Regions from separate parts of the Streptomyces umbrinus genome, predicted to be linked through region 2. Evidence: riboswitches for the same ligand, from Rfam matches in the RefSeq annotation. Region 2 holds a riboswitch; the other holds the start of a gene.
The links. A riboswitch is a leader RNA that binds a small molecule or an ion and turns the genes downstream of it on or off. The one in region 2 is predicted to bind cobalamin.
Positions count from the first base shown of each region.

Region 1: another riboswitch for cobalamin. It lies ahead of QF035_RS48635 (CbtB domain-containing protein); the one in region 2 lies ahead of QF035_RS43155 (ABC transporter substrate-binding protein).

Region 1 is NZ_JAUSZI010000002.1:10,952,781-10,960,300, reverse strand. Features, by position in the region: gene QF035_RS48650 (MFS transporter) at 1-5, shown strand, start outside; gene QF035_RS48645 (acyl-CoA dehydrogenase family protein) at 177-1,367, opposite strand; gene QF035_RS48640 (CbtA family protein) at 1,565-2,335, opposite strand; gene QF035_RS48635 (CbtB domain-containing protein) at 2,365-2,589, opposite strand; cobalamin riboswitch at 2,627-2,786, opposite strand; gene QF035_RS48630 (histidine phosphatase family protein) at 2,898-3,524, shown strand; gene QF035_RS48625 (ferredoxin) at 3,598-3,990, opposite strand; gene QF035_RS48620 (right-handed parallel beta-helix repeat-containing protein) at 4,268-5,413, shown strand; gene QF035_RS48615 (glycoside hydrolase family 43 protein) at 5,606-6,934, shown strand; gene QF035_RS48610 (MMPL family transporter) at 7,022-7,520, opposite strand, start outside.
Region 2 is NZ_JAUSZI010000002.1:9,763,281-9,770,800, forward strand. Features, by position in the region: gene QF035_RS43150 (TIGR03767 family metallophosphoesterase) at 1-1,026, opposite strand, end outside; cobalamin riboswitch at 1,199-1,385, shown strand; gene QF035_RS43155 (ABC transporter substrate-binding protein) at 1,453-2,487, shown strand; gene QF035_RS43160 (FecCD family ABC transporter permease) at 2,484-3,497, shown strand; gene QF035_RS43165 (ABC transporter ATP-binding protein) at 3,497-4,411, shown strand; gene QF035_RS43170 (hypothetical protein) at 4,520-5,296, shown strand; gene QF035_RS43175 (SixA phosphatase family protein) at 5,293-5,841, shown strand; gene QF035_RS43180 (YigZ family protein) at 5,949-6,575, shown strand; gene QF035_RS43185 (exonuclease SbcCD subunit D) at 6,707-7,520, shown strand, end outside.

The DNA.
Region 1 (7,520 bases), 1.2 Mb from region 2:
GTTGAACGGGGTGCGTGCTTATGGGCGATGCGTCGACACGCGCCGCGGCCGGAGACTCGTCTCGCCCGCGGTTGCCCCGGATCGAAGCCGAGGCCGCGACGTGCGAGACCCATGCCCAGCGGGCGGAGAAGGGACCCACTCCACTCATGTCCAGCAACATCAACAGGCACCTCGGGCTATCGCCGCACCCTCGGCATCCCCAGACCGATCCACGAGATGATCTCGCGCTGGATCTCGTTGTTGCCGCCGCCGAAGGTGAAGATAACGGCCGAGCGGTAGCCGCGCTCCAGTTCGCCGTGGAGTACGGCGCCCGCGGAGCCCTCCTTGAGGACACCGGCGACGGCGACGACCTCCATGAGCCAGGCGTAGGCGTCCCGGCGGGCCTCGGAGCCGTACACCTTGACGGCGGAGGCGTCCTGCGGGGTGAGCGTGCCCTCCTGGACGGCGTTCACCATCTGCCAGTTGAGGAGTTTCATCGCGTCGAGCTTCGTGTGGGTCTGGGCGAGGCGGCGGCGCACCCAGGGGAGGTCGACGACGCGGCGGCCGTCGGCGAGCTTGGTCTCCATGGCCCAGCGCTGTACGTCGTGCAGCGCGCGGATGGCCATCGTGCCGTGTGCGGCGAGGGTGACCCGCTCGTGATTGAGCTGGTTGGTGATCAGCCGCCAGCCCTTGTTCTCCTGGCCGACCCGGCGGGACGCGGGGACGCGGATGTTCTCGTAGTAGCTCGCGGTGGTGTCGTGCGAGGCGAGCGTGTTGATGATCGTGCAGGAGTAGCCGGGGTCGGAGGTCGGCACGAGGAGCATGGTGATGCCCTTGTGCGGCGGGGCGTCCGGGTCGGTGCGGACGGCGAGCCAGACCCAGTCGGCGGTGTCGCCGTTGGTCGTCCAGATCTTCTGGCCGTTGACCGTGTAGTGGCCGGTGTCCTCCTCGCCCTCCCTGACCGCCTTGGTCTTCAGGGCGGCCAGGTCCGTGCCCGCGTCGGGTTCGCTGTAGCCGATCGCGAAGTCGAGCTCGCCGGAGAGGATCTTCGGCAGGAAGTACCCCTTCTGCTCGTCGGTACCGAACTGCATGATCGTCGGCCCGACCGTGTTGAGCGCCATCAGCGGCAGCGGTACACCGGCCTGGGCGGCCTCGTCGAAGAAGATGAACTGTTCCATCGGGGACAGACCGCGCCCGCCGTACTCCTTCGGCCAGCCCACGCCGAGCCAGCCGTCGGAACCGAGCCGGCGGATGGTCTCGCGGTAGAAGCGCTTCTGCGCCGCCGGGTCGCCGTAGCGGGCGTACACGTCGTCGGGGACCAACTCGGCGAAGTAGGCGCGCAGTTCGGTGCGCAACCGCTGCTGCTCCGGCGTGTATTCGAGATGCACGGCGCCTCCTGGCTCCCACTGGCCCGCTCGTTCGGCCACCCGGACCTGACGGCGCACACCGTAGAACGTGTTCCAGAAATTGGGAATGCCGGTGACGTACGCACCTGACGGACGGACTCATGCGCACTCATACGAAGGGGCCCCGGGAATGTGCTCCAGGGGCCCTTCGGTGTGTGAGCGCTCAGCGTCTGAACGGGTCAGTGCGCGACGGGAGTTGCCCGTCCTTCGGCCGCCTTGTCGTCCTCGGCCCGGGCCGGCTTGGGAGCCAGCACGCGCTCCGCGAGCAGCCCGAAGACCAGGCCGTACGCGGTCCACAGGGTCACCTGGATGGCCAGGGTCGCCAGTCGGTACTGCCACAGCAGGGTCGCCGGGAAGCCTTCCGGCGCCTCGTTGAAGGACGGCAGGAACGCGTACGCCAGGCCGACGGCCAGGACGAAGAACCCGCCTGCGGCGAGCGTGGCGTTCCAGTTGCCCAGGCGCGGTGCGAGGCGTTTGCCGAGGATCACCGCGGCGACGGCCAGCAGCACGCTGAGCACGATCATCAGGAGGAACAGCGCGGTGCGCTGGTTGAGGGTGTCGGGGTCGCCGACGGCGGGCGGGTTCGCCGGGTACTTGAGGAACGGCACCAGGTAGACCGCGACCAGACCGGCGCCCGCCAGCAGCAGCGCGCTCGCGCGCGGCCCGAAGCGGCCGATTCTGCCGAGCGCGAAGCAGTACGCGAGAGCGGCGATGCCGCCGAACGCGACCCCGTAGACGAGGACGCCGGTGGACAGACCGCCGGTGGACTGCATGGCACGGGTCACGAGTTCCTCGCCGCCGTGTTCGTGGGCGTGGGCCTCCTCGAACGCGATGGCCTCGTCCACGCGGGGTTCCCCCAGGAAGTAGGCGACGACCAGGGCGAGCACGCCCGCGGCAAGACCCGCGAGCATGCCGCGCACCAGGAGATTTCTGACGGTGACGGAGTTCATTGGGTTGTCCTGTCGGTTCTTTGTCGCCGTCAGTGGCAGGGGAAGCCGAGCAGGTGGCGGGCGTCGTGCACCCACTCGTGCACGCCTTCGCCGGAGACCAGGGAGGTGGCGCCCTGTTCGGCGCCGACGAAGTAGAGCAGCACCAGCATCAGGATGCCGAGGAAGACCGCCCAGGGGGCGATCGCGCCGATCGGCAGCTTTGCGGGTACGTCGGGGGTGGTTACGGTCGGCTGAGCGACGGCGGACTGCGCCATGGCAGGACCTCCTGGGGGAACTCGCGTCCCATCTCGGTGGTGCACAGGACGACGGCCACGGGTCTGACTTGCTCGACCTCCGCCTCCCCTGGCGGGGGGCGGTTGTGCGGGGCTTACAGTGGCGCGACCGTGCCGGATTCTCACCGGCTTCCGTCGTACCGTCGTCAATATCGACGAGAAGGTACCGCGAAGCAGAGGCGCGGCCAAGGGCGCACGGAATGCCGGGGGCGCGCCGGTGCCCTGGTCACGCCCCCAATTCCCGGTACGGACAGGGGTGTTGAGCACGTGTGGAACGCGAGGGCGGGCCGATGACCAGCCGAGTGATGTTGATCTCACCAGCGATGAGCGCGGCGTTGCGGGAGGCACGTTTCGACGACGGATGCCCCCTGGACCCGGCCGGGCTGCGGCTCGCCGAGGCCGCCGCGGGCTCGCTGCCGGCCGCCGACCAGGTCCTGGTCTCGCCCACCGTTCGCTGCCGGGAGACGGCGGCGGCCCTCGGGCTCGACACCCTCGCCGTCACCGAGCCGCCGGAGCTGTCCGGCCTGGACGTGGGCCGCTGGCGCGGGGCCACGCTCGCCGAGGTGAGCGCCGACGAGCCGGAGGCCGTGGGGCGCTGGCTGACGGACCCGTCGTCCGCCCCGCACGGCGGCGAGTCGGTGGCCGGGATGTGCGAGCGCGTCGCGAAGTGGCTGGAGACGGCGGCGGATCCGAGTTCCGGGGCTTCAAGATCTGGCTCAGCCGAGGGTTCAGGAGCAGGCTCCGTGCGGATCATCGCCGTCGTCGAGCCGGAGATCGTACGCGCCGGGGTGGTGCGGACGCTCGGGGCCCCGGACTCGGCGTTCTGGCGTGTCGACGTGCCGCCGTTGGTCGTGACGGAGTTCAGCGGGCGGGCCGGGCGCTGGAATGTACGAGTCGGGAGAGCCCTCGGAGAGTGAGGCCCCGACGGGCGCCCGCCTGAACAGCTCTCCGGGACCCGGCACCTCGGAGCGGGTGGCGTTCCACGGAGCCTCACCTCAGCAGGGCGAGGAACTCCGTGCAGGCGCGTGCGCAGTCGCGGCAGGCCTCGGCGCCCTTCTCGGCACCGCGGCTCCGGTCGAAGACATCGGCGGTCTCCAGGCAGACGGCACGACACCACTCCACCTGGGCGCGCATCCCGGCCTCGGCCTGCGTGGTCTGCTCAGCCAGGGCGCGGCAGGTCGCGTCGCAGACCTCCGCGCAGAGGATGCCCTTGCGCCTCAACTCCTGCTGGTCGTCGGGGCCGTCGAGTTCGGCGAGGCTCGCGCGCAGGGCGCAGATCCGTGCGCACTCGGTACAGGCCTGCGCACAGGCGAACCGGTCCTCGAGGAAACGAACGAGTTCCTGTTGCTCTGTTAGTGACACGCCGTTCGGGTAGCCGGGCATCGCCAGGCCAAACCCGCCTGCGCACCGGACCGCGGAGCCAGAAGTGGCTGAGCGTGTCGAAGTTATTGACGTGGTCACGGCCGCACTCTACGTTCTGACCGGTTTACCGAACTGCGTTCGGTATATCGATCCGTCGTGGCGGGTGCGCACACCCCGGCAACCAACCCGGTGTGTGCGACCACTCACCCGCGACAACCTTCGGATCGGCAGACAAGGAGGCCTCGTGCGCATCGCGGGCAGGCTCACCGGGACAGTGTTGAGTGCCGTGTTGGCGACGATGGTGCTACCGACCCCGGCAGCCGCGGCGTCGACCGTCGTCGTGGCCGTCAACGGGAACGACTCGGCCGCCGGAACTCTCGACCAACCGCTGCGGACCGTCCAGAAAGCCGTCGACAGGGCGAAGGCGGGCGACACCATCCTTGTACGGGGCGGTACTTACGCCCTGACCGACAACATCACGATCACCACCTCGGGCACGGCGACGCAACCGATCTCCCTCGGCTCCTACCAGGGCGAGCGCGTCGTCATCGACGGCGAACAGCTCCCGGCCAGCCACACACCGGTCGGCGGCAGCATCCCTCGTGCCGAGCGCGGGGCCGTCCACCAGGAGGCCTCCTACTGGAGGGTCTCCGGTCTGGAGATCGTCAACGGGCCGTACGGCTTCTACTGCGACGGCTGCAACAACAACGTGTTCTCCCGCCTCTCCACCCACGACAACTACGAATCCGGCTTCCAGCTCCAGGGCGCCTCCGCGGGCAACCAGATCCTGAACCTGGACAGTTACGGCAACCGCGACCCGCGCAAGAACGGCGAGAGCGCGGACGGGCTGGCCATCAAGGAGGGCAGCGGGAGCGGAAACGTCGTGCGGGGCGCGCGGCTGTGGAACAACGTCGACGACGGTTACGACGCCTGGAAGTTCGCCTCGCCGATCGTCGTCGAGAACACGATCGCGTACGGCAACGGCTTCAACCGGTGGAGCTTCCCGGACTTCGCGGGCGACGGCAACGGCTTCAAGCTGGGCGGCGGGAGCCCGGCACCGGCGGTGGCCCACACCCTGCGCAACTCGCTCGCGTACCGGAACGCGGCGCACGGAGTCACCGACAACGGCAATCCGGGCGCGCTCGCCCTCAGCCGCACCACCACGTTCCGCAACACGGGCACGGGCTTCGACGCCGACGGCTCGGGCGGAAAGGCGGTCCTCACGGCCAACCTGTCCGTCGCGGACGCGCGGCCCGCGGCACTCGGCTCCGGCACCACGTCCACGGGCAACTCATGGGATCTGGGCGGGACTTGGAACGACTCGTCGGTCGTGAGCACGAACACGGGCGCCATCACAGGACCGCGTTCGACCGACGGCTCCCTGCCGCCTGCCCGGGACCTGCTCGTCCCGAAGAACGGCGCGGCCGTCGGAGCCCGCTTCTGAACCACCCCGTGGGCCCCGGGACGGACGACCCCGGGGCCCACGGGACTGGCACAACCAGCAGCACCAGAGCAGTCCCAGCGAGGAGAGCCGCACATGATCACGCCAGAAAACCCCTACAGACCCGTCACCTCCGCCGACGCGACCGGCGCTTCGGGCCCCTTCGCGCCCTCCCGCCGGAGCCTGTTGCGGGCGATGGCCGCGCTGCCGGTCTCGGCGCTCGTCGTGGGCGGACTACCCGGCCTGCTCGGCACGGCCTCCGCAGCGGCGCCGCCCCGCGGATCGGCCACCCGCTACACCATCGTGCCGTTCCTCAACAGCAACGACGGCACGGTGAACGTCTACCAGTCGGACGACGCGACGGACTTCCGGCTCCTCAAGGCGTCCGCGTACACGCCGCCCGCGGGCCGCATCCGCGACGCCAGCGTCTTCAAGCACACCGACGGCTACTACTACATCACCTACACCACGCACACCTGGCAGGACACCAGCACCACCATCGGCTTCGCCCGCAGCTCGGACCGCAGCAACTGGACCTTCCTGTACGACTACACCGTGCCGATCGCGAACCTGTCGCGCGCCTGGGCACCGGAGTGGTTCGTCGACAGCGACGGCAGCGTGAACATCATCGTGTCCTGCTCGGTGACCAGCAACGAGTGGATCTTCACCCCGTATCTGCTCAAGGCCACCAACTCCGCGCTCACCGCCTGGACTTCACCGGTGGCGCTGTCCGGCATCGGCGCCAACCACATCGACACGTTCATCGTGAAGATCGGCTCGACGTACCACGCCTTCACGAAGAACGAGACGTCCAAGTACATCGAGTACGCCACCAGCACCGCGCTCGCCGGCCCGTACACGATCAGCAGGACGGGGAACTGGGCGGGCTGGGGCGGCACTCGGGAGGGCTCCGCGCTGATACAGCTCGACAACGGAGCATGGCGGATCTTCTTCGACGGATACGGCGACGGCAGCTACTACTACAGCGACAGCTACGACACCTTCGCCACCTGGAGCGCGCCGAAGGCACTGCCGTCCATCTCGGGGACGGCACGCCACTTCACAGTGCTGAAGGAGACGGTGTCCGGCGGCGTGACCCTGCCGACGGGCGTGACCCGCTACCTCCAGTCGGGCAACTTCACCACCCGCTACTGGCAGGAGCAGTCCGCCCTGCTCAACCTCCCCGTGCTGACCAGTTCCAGCACGACCGCGGAGAAACAGGCGTCCACCTTCACGATCGTGGCGGGCCTCGCCGACGCGAACGGCTACTCGTTCCGCAACGCGGCCGGCAACTACCTGCGGCACTGGGACTTCCGGGGCCGCTTCGACGCGAACGACGGCTCGTCGACGTTCGCCAGGGACGCCACCTTCATCGCCCGCACCGGCACCTCCGTACGCCTGGAGTCGTACAACTACCCCGGCTACTACCTGCGCCACTACAACTACCAACTCCGCGTCGACCCGTCGAACGGCACGGACCTGTTCCGCCAGGACAGTTCGTTCGTGGCGGTGACGCCCTTCTGAATCCGACGTGTGCACGGGACCCTGCCGGGCAGGGTCCCGTGCACATCGCGGGCGCCCGCAGAGCACTCGGCTTTCCAGGGTCGGTCGTCAGCTTTCCCTGGGGCTTTCGAGCGCCACCTTGGGCAGTCGCCGGGCGAGCGGGGCGGGCAGCCACCAGGCCCGCTTGCCGAGCAGTTGCAGGACGGCGGGGACGATCAGGCAGCGAATGACCAACACGTCCACCAGGATCGCCACGGCGAGGCCCAGCCCGAACTGCTGGAGCATCCGGTCGGGGCTCAGCATGAAGGCGCCGAACACCACGATCATGATGGCTCCGGCAGCCGTGATCACCTTGCCGGTGGTGGCCAGTCCTTCCCGCACCGCGAGGGAGTGGTCCTTCGTGCGCTCCCACTCCTCGTGGATCCGCGAGACCAGGAACACCTCGTAGTCCATGGACAGTCCGAACACGATGGCGAAGATCAGCACGGGGAGAAAGGCTTCGATCGGCCCCTGCTGCACCCCGAACCAGCCGTACTGGAACACCAGGGTCATGGCGCCGAGCGCGGCGGAGATCGAGAGGAGATTCAGCAGTGCTGCCTTGACGGGG
Region 2 (7,520 bases):
CGCGTCCGTGGCCGGGACCGAGAGCAGCTTGCGGGAGCCGACGGCGAAGTCGCCCAGCGCGGGGGACAGACAGCCGCCGGGAATGTCGTCGTGGTTGCCGACCGTGGAGTACCAGGGGATGTCGAGCCCCGGGCTGGTCACGGGCCGTATCGCGGCGTCGAGGAAGCCGGGTATGCGGGGCAGCCCGCGCCGCTTGTCCAGGTCGCGCAGGGCAGCGTCGTCCGGGTGCCAGTAGAGAGGCAGGCCGGAGTTCTGAACGCCTTCGTACACCGACGGATCCCCGCTGTTGGGAGTGATCCTGCCGCCGCTCATCAGCGTGAGGAACCACTCCAGTTCGATCGCGGAGTTGTTGTCGACGTTGTCGCCCGTCGTCATCACGAAGGTGGGCGCGAGGCCGGTGTGCGGGCCCTCGCCGAGTGCGTTCACCTGCTCCACGAGCGCCACCGCCCCCGCCACCGTCAGCGCCTCCTGGGCCCGCCACGCGGCGGGCCTGCGCGACCGCAGGAACTCGGTGCGCAGCGGGTTCTGCACGTCCGTGAGGTGCAGGTCGGTGAACTGCACGAAGCACGCGAGCGGTGTGCGCCGGTCCTGGCGGCCGGTGGCGGCGGGCGCGAGATCTCCGCGTACGACGATGGGCCAACCGGGGCCCGAGACGAGGCGGCGGTAGGTGTCGGCGTGCGCGTGGCCGCTGAGGCGAGCCGTCGTCTCCAGGGTTGTCGCCGCGTACGGGGCCGCGCGTCGCGGCGCCCGGTGCGCCGGCCGTCGGATGGCGAGGGGCGCCTGCGGGGCCGCGCTCTCCGCGGCGGGGAGCGCGGAGGGGGTCGGGCGCTGCCGTGGGAAGAGGGCCGCGGCTCCGCCGGTCGCTCCCGCCGCGACGGCGCCGGACGCGAGCAGAAAGCGACGACGGTTGATCGAGGGTGCGGGTGCGGGTGCGGGTGCGGGTGCGGACGGGGACGGGGACGGGGAAGCGGGTGCGGACGAGGGCGGGGGAGTGGATGCGGTCCCCGCCGTTTCGGTCCCGGTCATGGGGTGGCCCTCCGGTGCCTCCGAGAGACTCAACTAGCGGAACCACTCATTCAGGCCGCGGGGGCAGGGGCGGGGGCAGGGGCGTGGCGTGGCCGTGAACACCGCCGGAACAGGTGGAGCGGCTGCTGGGCCCCGTCCTGCCGGTCCGCCCGCCGGTCCGCGGCACCCGCCGTGATAGCTTGCCGAGGCCAGTCGAACCCATGTACGTGGGTCAGGGAATCCGGTGGGAATCCGGAGCTGACGCGCAGCGGTGAGGGTGACGGGCGGGGCATCGGCCACTGGACCGGTATGACGGTCCGGGAAGGCGCCTCGTCCGGGTGACCCCGAGTCCGAAGACCTGCTGGCGGCCTCCGCGGTCACGCGCCGACGGGGGAGCACCGTACGACCGGGCTCCGCGTTCGAGCCCTCGACGACTGAGGAACTCCCGTGCCCGTCGCACGTCTTGCCCGTCCCGCTGCCCTCGTCCTGTCCGGGGCTCTCCTGCTGACCGGCTGCGGTTCGGGAGATTCGGAGGACTCGTCGTCCGATGCGGACTCCGGGGCCGCCGTCACCCTCGACAACTGCGGACAGACCGTACGCGTCGAGTCCCCGCCGAAGCGGGCCGTCTCCCTCAACCAGGGCACCACCGAGATCATGCTCTCGCTCGGCCTCGCCGACCGCATGGCCGGCACCGCGACCTGGACCGACCCGGTGATGAAGGGCCTGGAGAAGGCGAACGCGAAGGTGGAGCGGATCGCCGACAACAACCCCTCCTTCGAACGGGTCCTGGACGCCGACCCCGACTTCGTCGCCGCCTCGTTCGTGTCGACGCTCGGCAAGGGAGGCGTGGCCACCCGGGAGCAGTTCGAGAAGCTCGGCGTGCCCGCCTACGTCTCGCCGTCCGACTGCGTCGGCAAGGACAACGCCTCGGGCGGCGACGGCTCACGGAAGAAGGCCCTCGGCATCGACGCCGTCTACGGCGAAGTGCGCGACCTGGCCGAGGTGTTCGGCGTCGAGAAGCGGGGCGAGCAACTCGTCGCAGACCTCGAGCGGCGGACGAAGAAGGCCACTTCGGGGATCGACGCCTCCGACGTCACCCTCTTGTACTGGTTCGCCAACTCCGACTCGCCCTACATGGCGGGCTGTTGCGGCGCACCCGGCGTCATCACCCGGACCCTCGGCGCGAAGAACGTCTTCGACGACACACACGAGGAGTGGCCCCAGATCAACTGGGAGACCGTTGCCGACCGCGACCCAGATGTGCTCGTCATCGGCGACCTGACGCGCAAGTCGCAGACCGCCGAGTCCGCGAAGAAGAAGATCGAGTTCCTGGAGTCCGACCCGGTCACCAAGAACATGACCGCCGTCAGGAAGAAGCGGTACGTCCTGCTCAGCGGGCAGGCGATGAACCCGACCATCCGCACGGTCGAGGGCGTCGAGCAAGTCGCCTCCGCCCTGCGGGAGTTCGGGCTCACCGGGTGACACGGCCACGCCTGGGACTGCTCATCGCCGCGGGCGTCGCCCTGCTCCTCGCATCCGCCGCCGTCGCGATCACCGTCGGCCCCGCGGACATCCGGGTCGGCGACGTCTGGTCCGTGGTCGCGTCCCATCTCGGCTGGGGCAGCTCGGAGTTGACCCCGATCCGGGACGGGATCGTCTGGGAGCTGCGCCTGCCGCGCACGCTCCTGGCGGCCGTGTGCGGAGCCGGACTCGCCGTGTGCGGCGCGGTGATGCAGTCCCTGCTGCGCAACCCGCTCGCCGACCCGTTCGTCCTCGGGGTGTCCTCGGGCGCCTCGACCGGCGCCGTGATCGTGGTCGTCCTCGGTGTCGGCGGAGGCCTGGTCTCGGTCTCCGCGGGCGCGTTCCTCGGTGCGGTGCTGTCGTTCGGGCTCGTCCTGCTGCTCAGCCACACTCTGGGCGGGGCGACGGACCGGGTGGTGCTGAGCGGGGTCGCCGCGATGCAGCTCTTCTCCGCGCTCACCTCCTTCGTCGTGATGACCGCCGCGGACGCCGAGACCACCCGCGGGGTGCTGTTCTGGCTGCTCGGTTCGCTGAGCGGGGTCGGCTGGACCGACGTCTGGGTGTGCTTCGCGGTCCTCGCGGTGACACTGCTGGTGTGCCTCGGGTACGCGCGGGCGCTCGACGCGTTCGCCTTCGGCCAGGATGCCGCCGCCACGCTCGGGGTCTCCGTGGCCCGTACGCGACTGGTGCTGCTGTGTGCCACGGCGCTGCTGACCGCCGCGCTAGTCAGTTCGGCCGGCGCGATCGGCTTCGTCGGCCTCGTACTCCCGCATGCGGCAAGGGCGTTGGTGGGGGCGGGGCACGCCCGGCTGCTGCCGGTCACCGCCCTCGCCGGAGCGGTGTTCCTGGTGTGGGTGGACACCCTGGCGCGTACCGTCCTCGATCCCCAGGAGGTACCGGTGGGCGTGGTGACCTCGCTGATCGGCGTACCGGTCTTCGTGCTGGTGCTGTACCGGACGCGGAGGGCGTGATGACGGCGGAGGGCATCAAGAGCACCGAGCACTCACGGGCGCGCGTGCAGGCGGCGTCGGGAACCGAGGACACACAGGCGGCGCCGGGAACCGAGCGCGTGCAGGCGGCGTCGGGAACCGAGGGCGCGCATGCGGCACCCGGAGAGGGCCTCCGCGCTCACCGCGTCACGCGCACCGCCGACGGCCGCGTCATCCTCGACGGCGTCAGCATCATCCCGGCCCCCGGCACCACCGTCGGACTGCTCGGCCCGAACGGCTCAGGCAAGTCCACCCTCCTGCGCCTGCTCGCCGGCGTCCTCGCCCCGGCCTCCGGTGTCGTCACCCTCGACGGCAGCCCCCTCGCCGACCTGGGACGCCGAGACATCGCCCGCCGTGTCGCCGTGGTCGAGCAACAGGCCGACACCCAGGTCGAGTTGAGCGTCCAGGATGTCGTACGGCTCGGCCGCACACCCCATCGCCGCGCCTGGACCCCCGCGTCCGAGGCGGACGAACGGGCCGTACGCGACGCGCTGGACCGCACCGGTCTGACCGGACTCGCCCGCCAGTCCTGGCACACCCTCTCCGGCGGCGAGCGCCAGCGCGTGCAGATCACCCGCGCACTCGCCCAGGAACCCCGCGAACTGCTCCTGGACGAGCCGACCAACCACCTGGACATCCAGCACCAGCTCGACCTGCTGACCCTCGTCACCTCGCTCCCGGTCACCAGCGTCGTCGCCCTGCACGACCTCAACCTCGCGGCGATGTACTGCGATCAGCTCGTGGTCCTGCGCGAGGGGCGTGTCGTGGCCTGCGGCAGCCCGGGCGACATCCTCACGGAAGAGCTCATCGCCGAGGTGTACGGGGTCCGGGCCGCCGTCACACGGGAGGGCCCCGACGACCGGCCGCACGTGCGCTTCCTGGGCACCGTGAGTTGACCGGCGCACCGGCGAATCGTCCTGGCCGCACCGGTGATTCGCGAACACGTGTCCGGAAATGACGTCAGCCTCCCTGCGCCGGACCCCGCACGCGCCTACGCTCACCCCGTGCTGCGTATCACCGACGCCCGAACCGGCGAGCCCACGGACGCCACCCCCGCCCGCAGGGGCCTGACCCGCGTCGAGGCACACGTGCCGCGCCCCGACACCACAGGTCTGCGCGTGCTCCTGGTCGCCGACGTCCTCGTACGCGCCCTGGAGATCAGCGGGACACCCGTCTGGACCGTACTGACCGGCACCGAGGGACGCGAGGAACTCCGGGCCCGCGCCACGGCGCTCGGCATCCGGCCCTTCGAGGACGAGCGCGACAGTGGATCAGGCCTCGGCGAGGCCCAGGTGTTGCGTGTGTGCGCTCCGGAGGCGGGGACGGAGACGGTGGACGGTGCGAAGGGCGCGACCGAGGACGACGACGCGGCGAACGGTCTGCGGGTCGAGGTCGCCCCGGCCGACGCCGAGAGCGAAGTGGCCGACGACGTCGAGCGCGCCTCGGCCCTCCGCCTCGCCCTGCTCGCGTGCCCCCGCCGCGAGCCCCTCCGGCTCGACGAGGCGGCCCTCACCGATGCCGAGGACACCCTGCGGCGCTGGCGGGGCGCCGTCGCCACCTGGGCGACCCGGCCGTCCGGCCCCATCCCCGATCCCGTACGCCAACAGCTGCGCGCCGCCTGGGAGGACGACCTGGACGTGCCCGCCGTACTCGCCGTGCTGCGCAAGGTGGAGACGTCGGGGACCGTCCCGGACGGCGCCCGTTTCGAGACGTACGCCTACGCGGACCGGCTCCTCGGGCTCGAACTCACTCGTGACATCGGCCGCGAGACCCCCTCGTGATCGCGCGCGCCGGAGCGGGTCCGCTGCGCCGCCTGGTCGTCCTGCGGCACGCCAAGTCGGCCTGGCCGGACGACGTCGGCGACCACGAGCGGCCGCTCGCCCCGCGAGGGCGGCGTGACGCCCCGGCCGCCGGCCGCGCGCTGGCCGACATCGACTGTCTGCCCGACCTGGCGCTCTGCTCCACCGCCGTACGCGCCCGGCAGACCTGGGAGCTGACCGCCGGACAGTGGGGCACACCGCCTCCCGTACGCCACGACCCGCGGCTGTGCGGGGCCGACGTGCCCGAGCTCCTCGAAGTGGTGCGCGAAGTGTCCGCGCACACCAAGACGTTGGTGCTGGTCGGGCACAACCCCGGTCTGGAGGAGCTGGTGCTCACCCTGGCAGGCGACAGCCTCGACGAGGCGCTGGACGACGTACGGACGAAGTTCCCCACGTCGGCGATCGCGGTCCTCGTCTGGCACGGCGACGACTGGGGCTCCCTCGGCCCCGGCACGGCACTGCTCACCGACATGATCGTCCCGCGGGGACAGAAGCCGGGACGGTAGCGGGGCAGCGGCCTGGAGCGACGGTGAGCTGAGCGCTGCCCCCGAGGAGAGCCGGTCGCGGCGGACCGGACGGCCGCACGCGCGCGTGCAGCGCATACGCTGGCCCGATGCAGGACGAGTACCGCACGGTGGCCCGCGCAGGCGTGCACGAGACCGAGGTCAACCGCTCACGCTTCCTCTGCGCACTGGCGCCGGCGGCCACCGAAGAGGAGGCCCAGGCCTTCCTCGCCGCCGTCCGCAAGGAGCACGCCGACGCGACGCACAACTGCTTCGCGTACGTCATCGGCGCCGACGCCTCCGTCCAGAGGGCGAGCGACGACGGGGAACCGGGCGGCACGGCGGGCGTCCCGATGCTCCAGATGCTGCTCCGGCGAGACATGCGGTACGTCGTCGCGGTCGTCACCCGCTACTACGGAGGCGTCAAACTCGGCGCGGGCGGGCTCATCCGGGCCTACGGCGGCGCGGTGGGCGAGGCCCTGGACACCCTCGGCACCATCACACGTAAACGCTTTCGCCTGGCGACGGTGACGGTCGACCACCAGCGGGCGGGCAAGGTGGAGAACGACCTGAGGTCGACCGGCCGCGAGGTGCGCGACGTGCGCTACGGAGAGGCCGTCACCATCGAGATCGGGTTGCCGGACGCCGATGTCGAGGCCTTCCGCGGATGGCTGGCCGACGTCACGGCCGGGACCGCCGGCTTCGAACTGGGCGGCGAGGCATACGGTGACGTATAGGGCTCAGGTCATACGGGGGCACACAGGGCTCAGGTGTCACAGGGATGCAAAGGGGCGCAGAGGCTCCCGTAGCGGGCCGATACGGGAGTAGCCGCCCGTGATGTCCGACCCGGCCGTTAGTCTCGGGGATCATGAGGCTTCTGCACACTTCCGACTGGCATCTGGGCCGGGCGTTCCACCGGGTGAACATGCTCGGTGCCCAGGCCGAGTTCATCGGCCACCTCGTCACGACCGTGCGCGAGCGCGACGTGGACGCGGTGGTGGTGTCGGGGGACGTGTACGACCGGGCGGTGCCCCCATTGGCCGCGGTCGAGCTCTTCGACGAGGCCCTGCACCGGCTGGCGGACCTCGGTGTGCCCACGGTGATGATCTCCGGGAACCACGACTCGGCGCGCCGCCTCGGCGTCGGCGCCGGACTCATCGACCGCGCGGGCATCCATCTGCGGACCGCCCCCTCGGCGTGCGGCACACCGGTGGTGCTGGAGGACACGTTCGGTGAGGTGGCCTTCTACGGACTCCCGTATCTGGAACCGGCGCTGGTGAAGGACGAGTTCGGCGTGGAGAAGGCGGGCCACGAGGCCGTGCTCGCCGCCGCCATGGACAGGGTCCGCGCCGACCTCGCCACGCGCGCGCGTGGCACCCGTTCCGTCGTCCTCGCCCATGCCTTCGTCACCGGCGGCGAGGCCAGCGACAGCGAGCGGGACATCACGGTCGGCGGGGTCGCCGCCGTACCGGCCGGGGTCTTCGACGGCGTCGACTACGCCGCGCTCGGGCATCTGCACGGCAGCCAGACCATCACCGAGCGCGTGCGTTACTCGGGGTCGCCGCTGCCGTACTCCTTCTCGGAGACCGACCACCGCAAGACCATGTGGCTGGTCGACCTGGGAGCCGACGGCTCGGTCGTGGCCGAGCGCCTGGACTGCCCGGTGCCGCGCACCCTCGCCC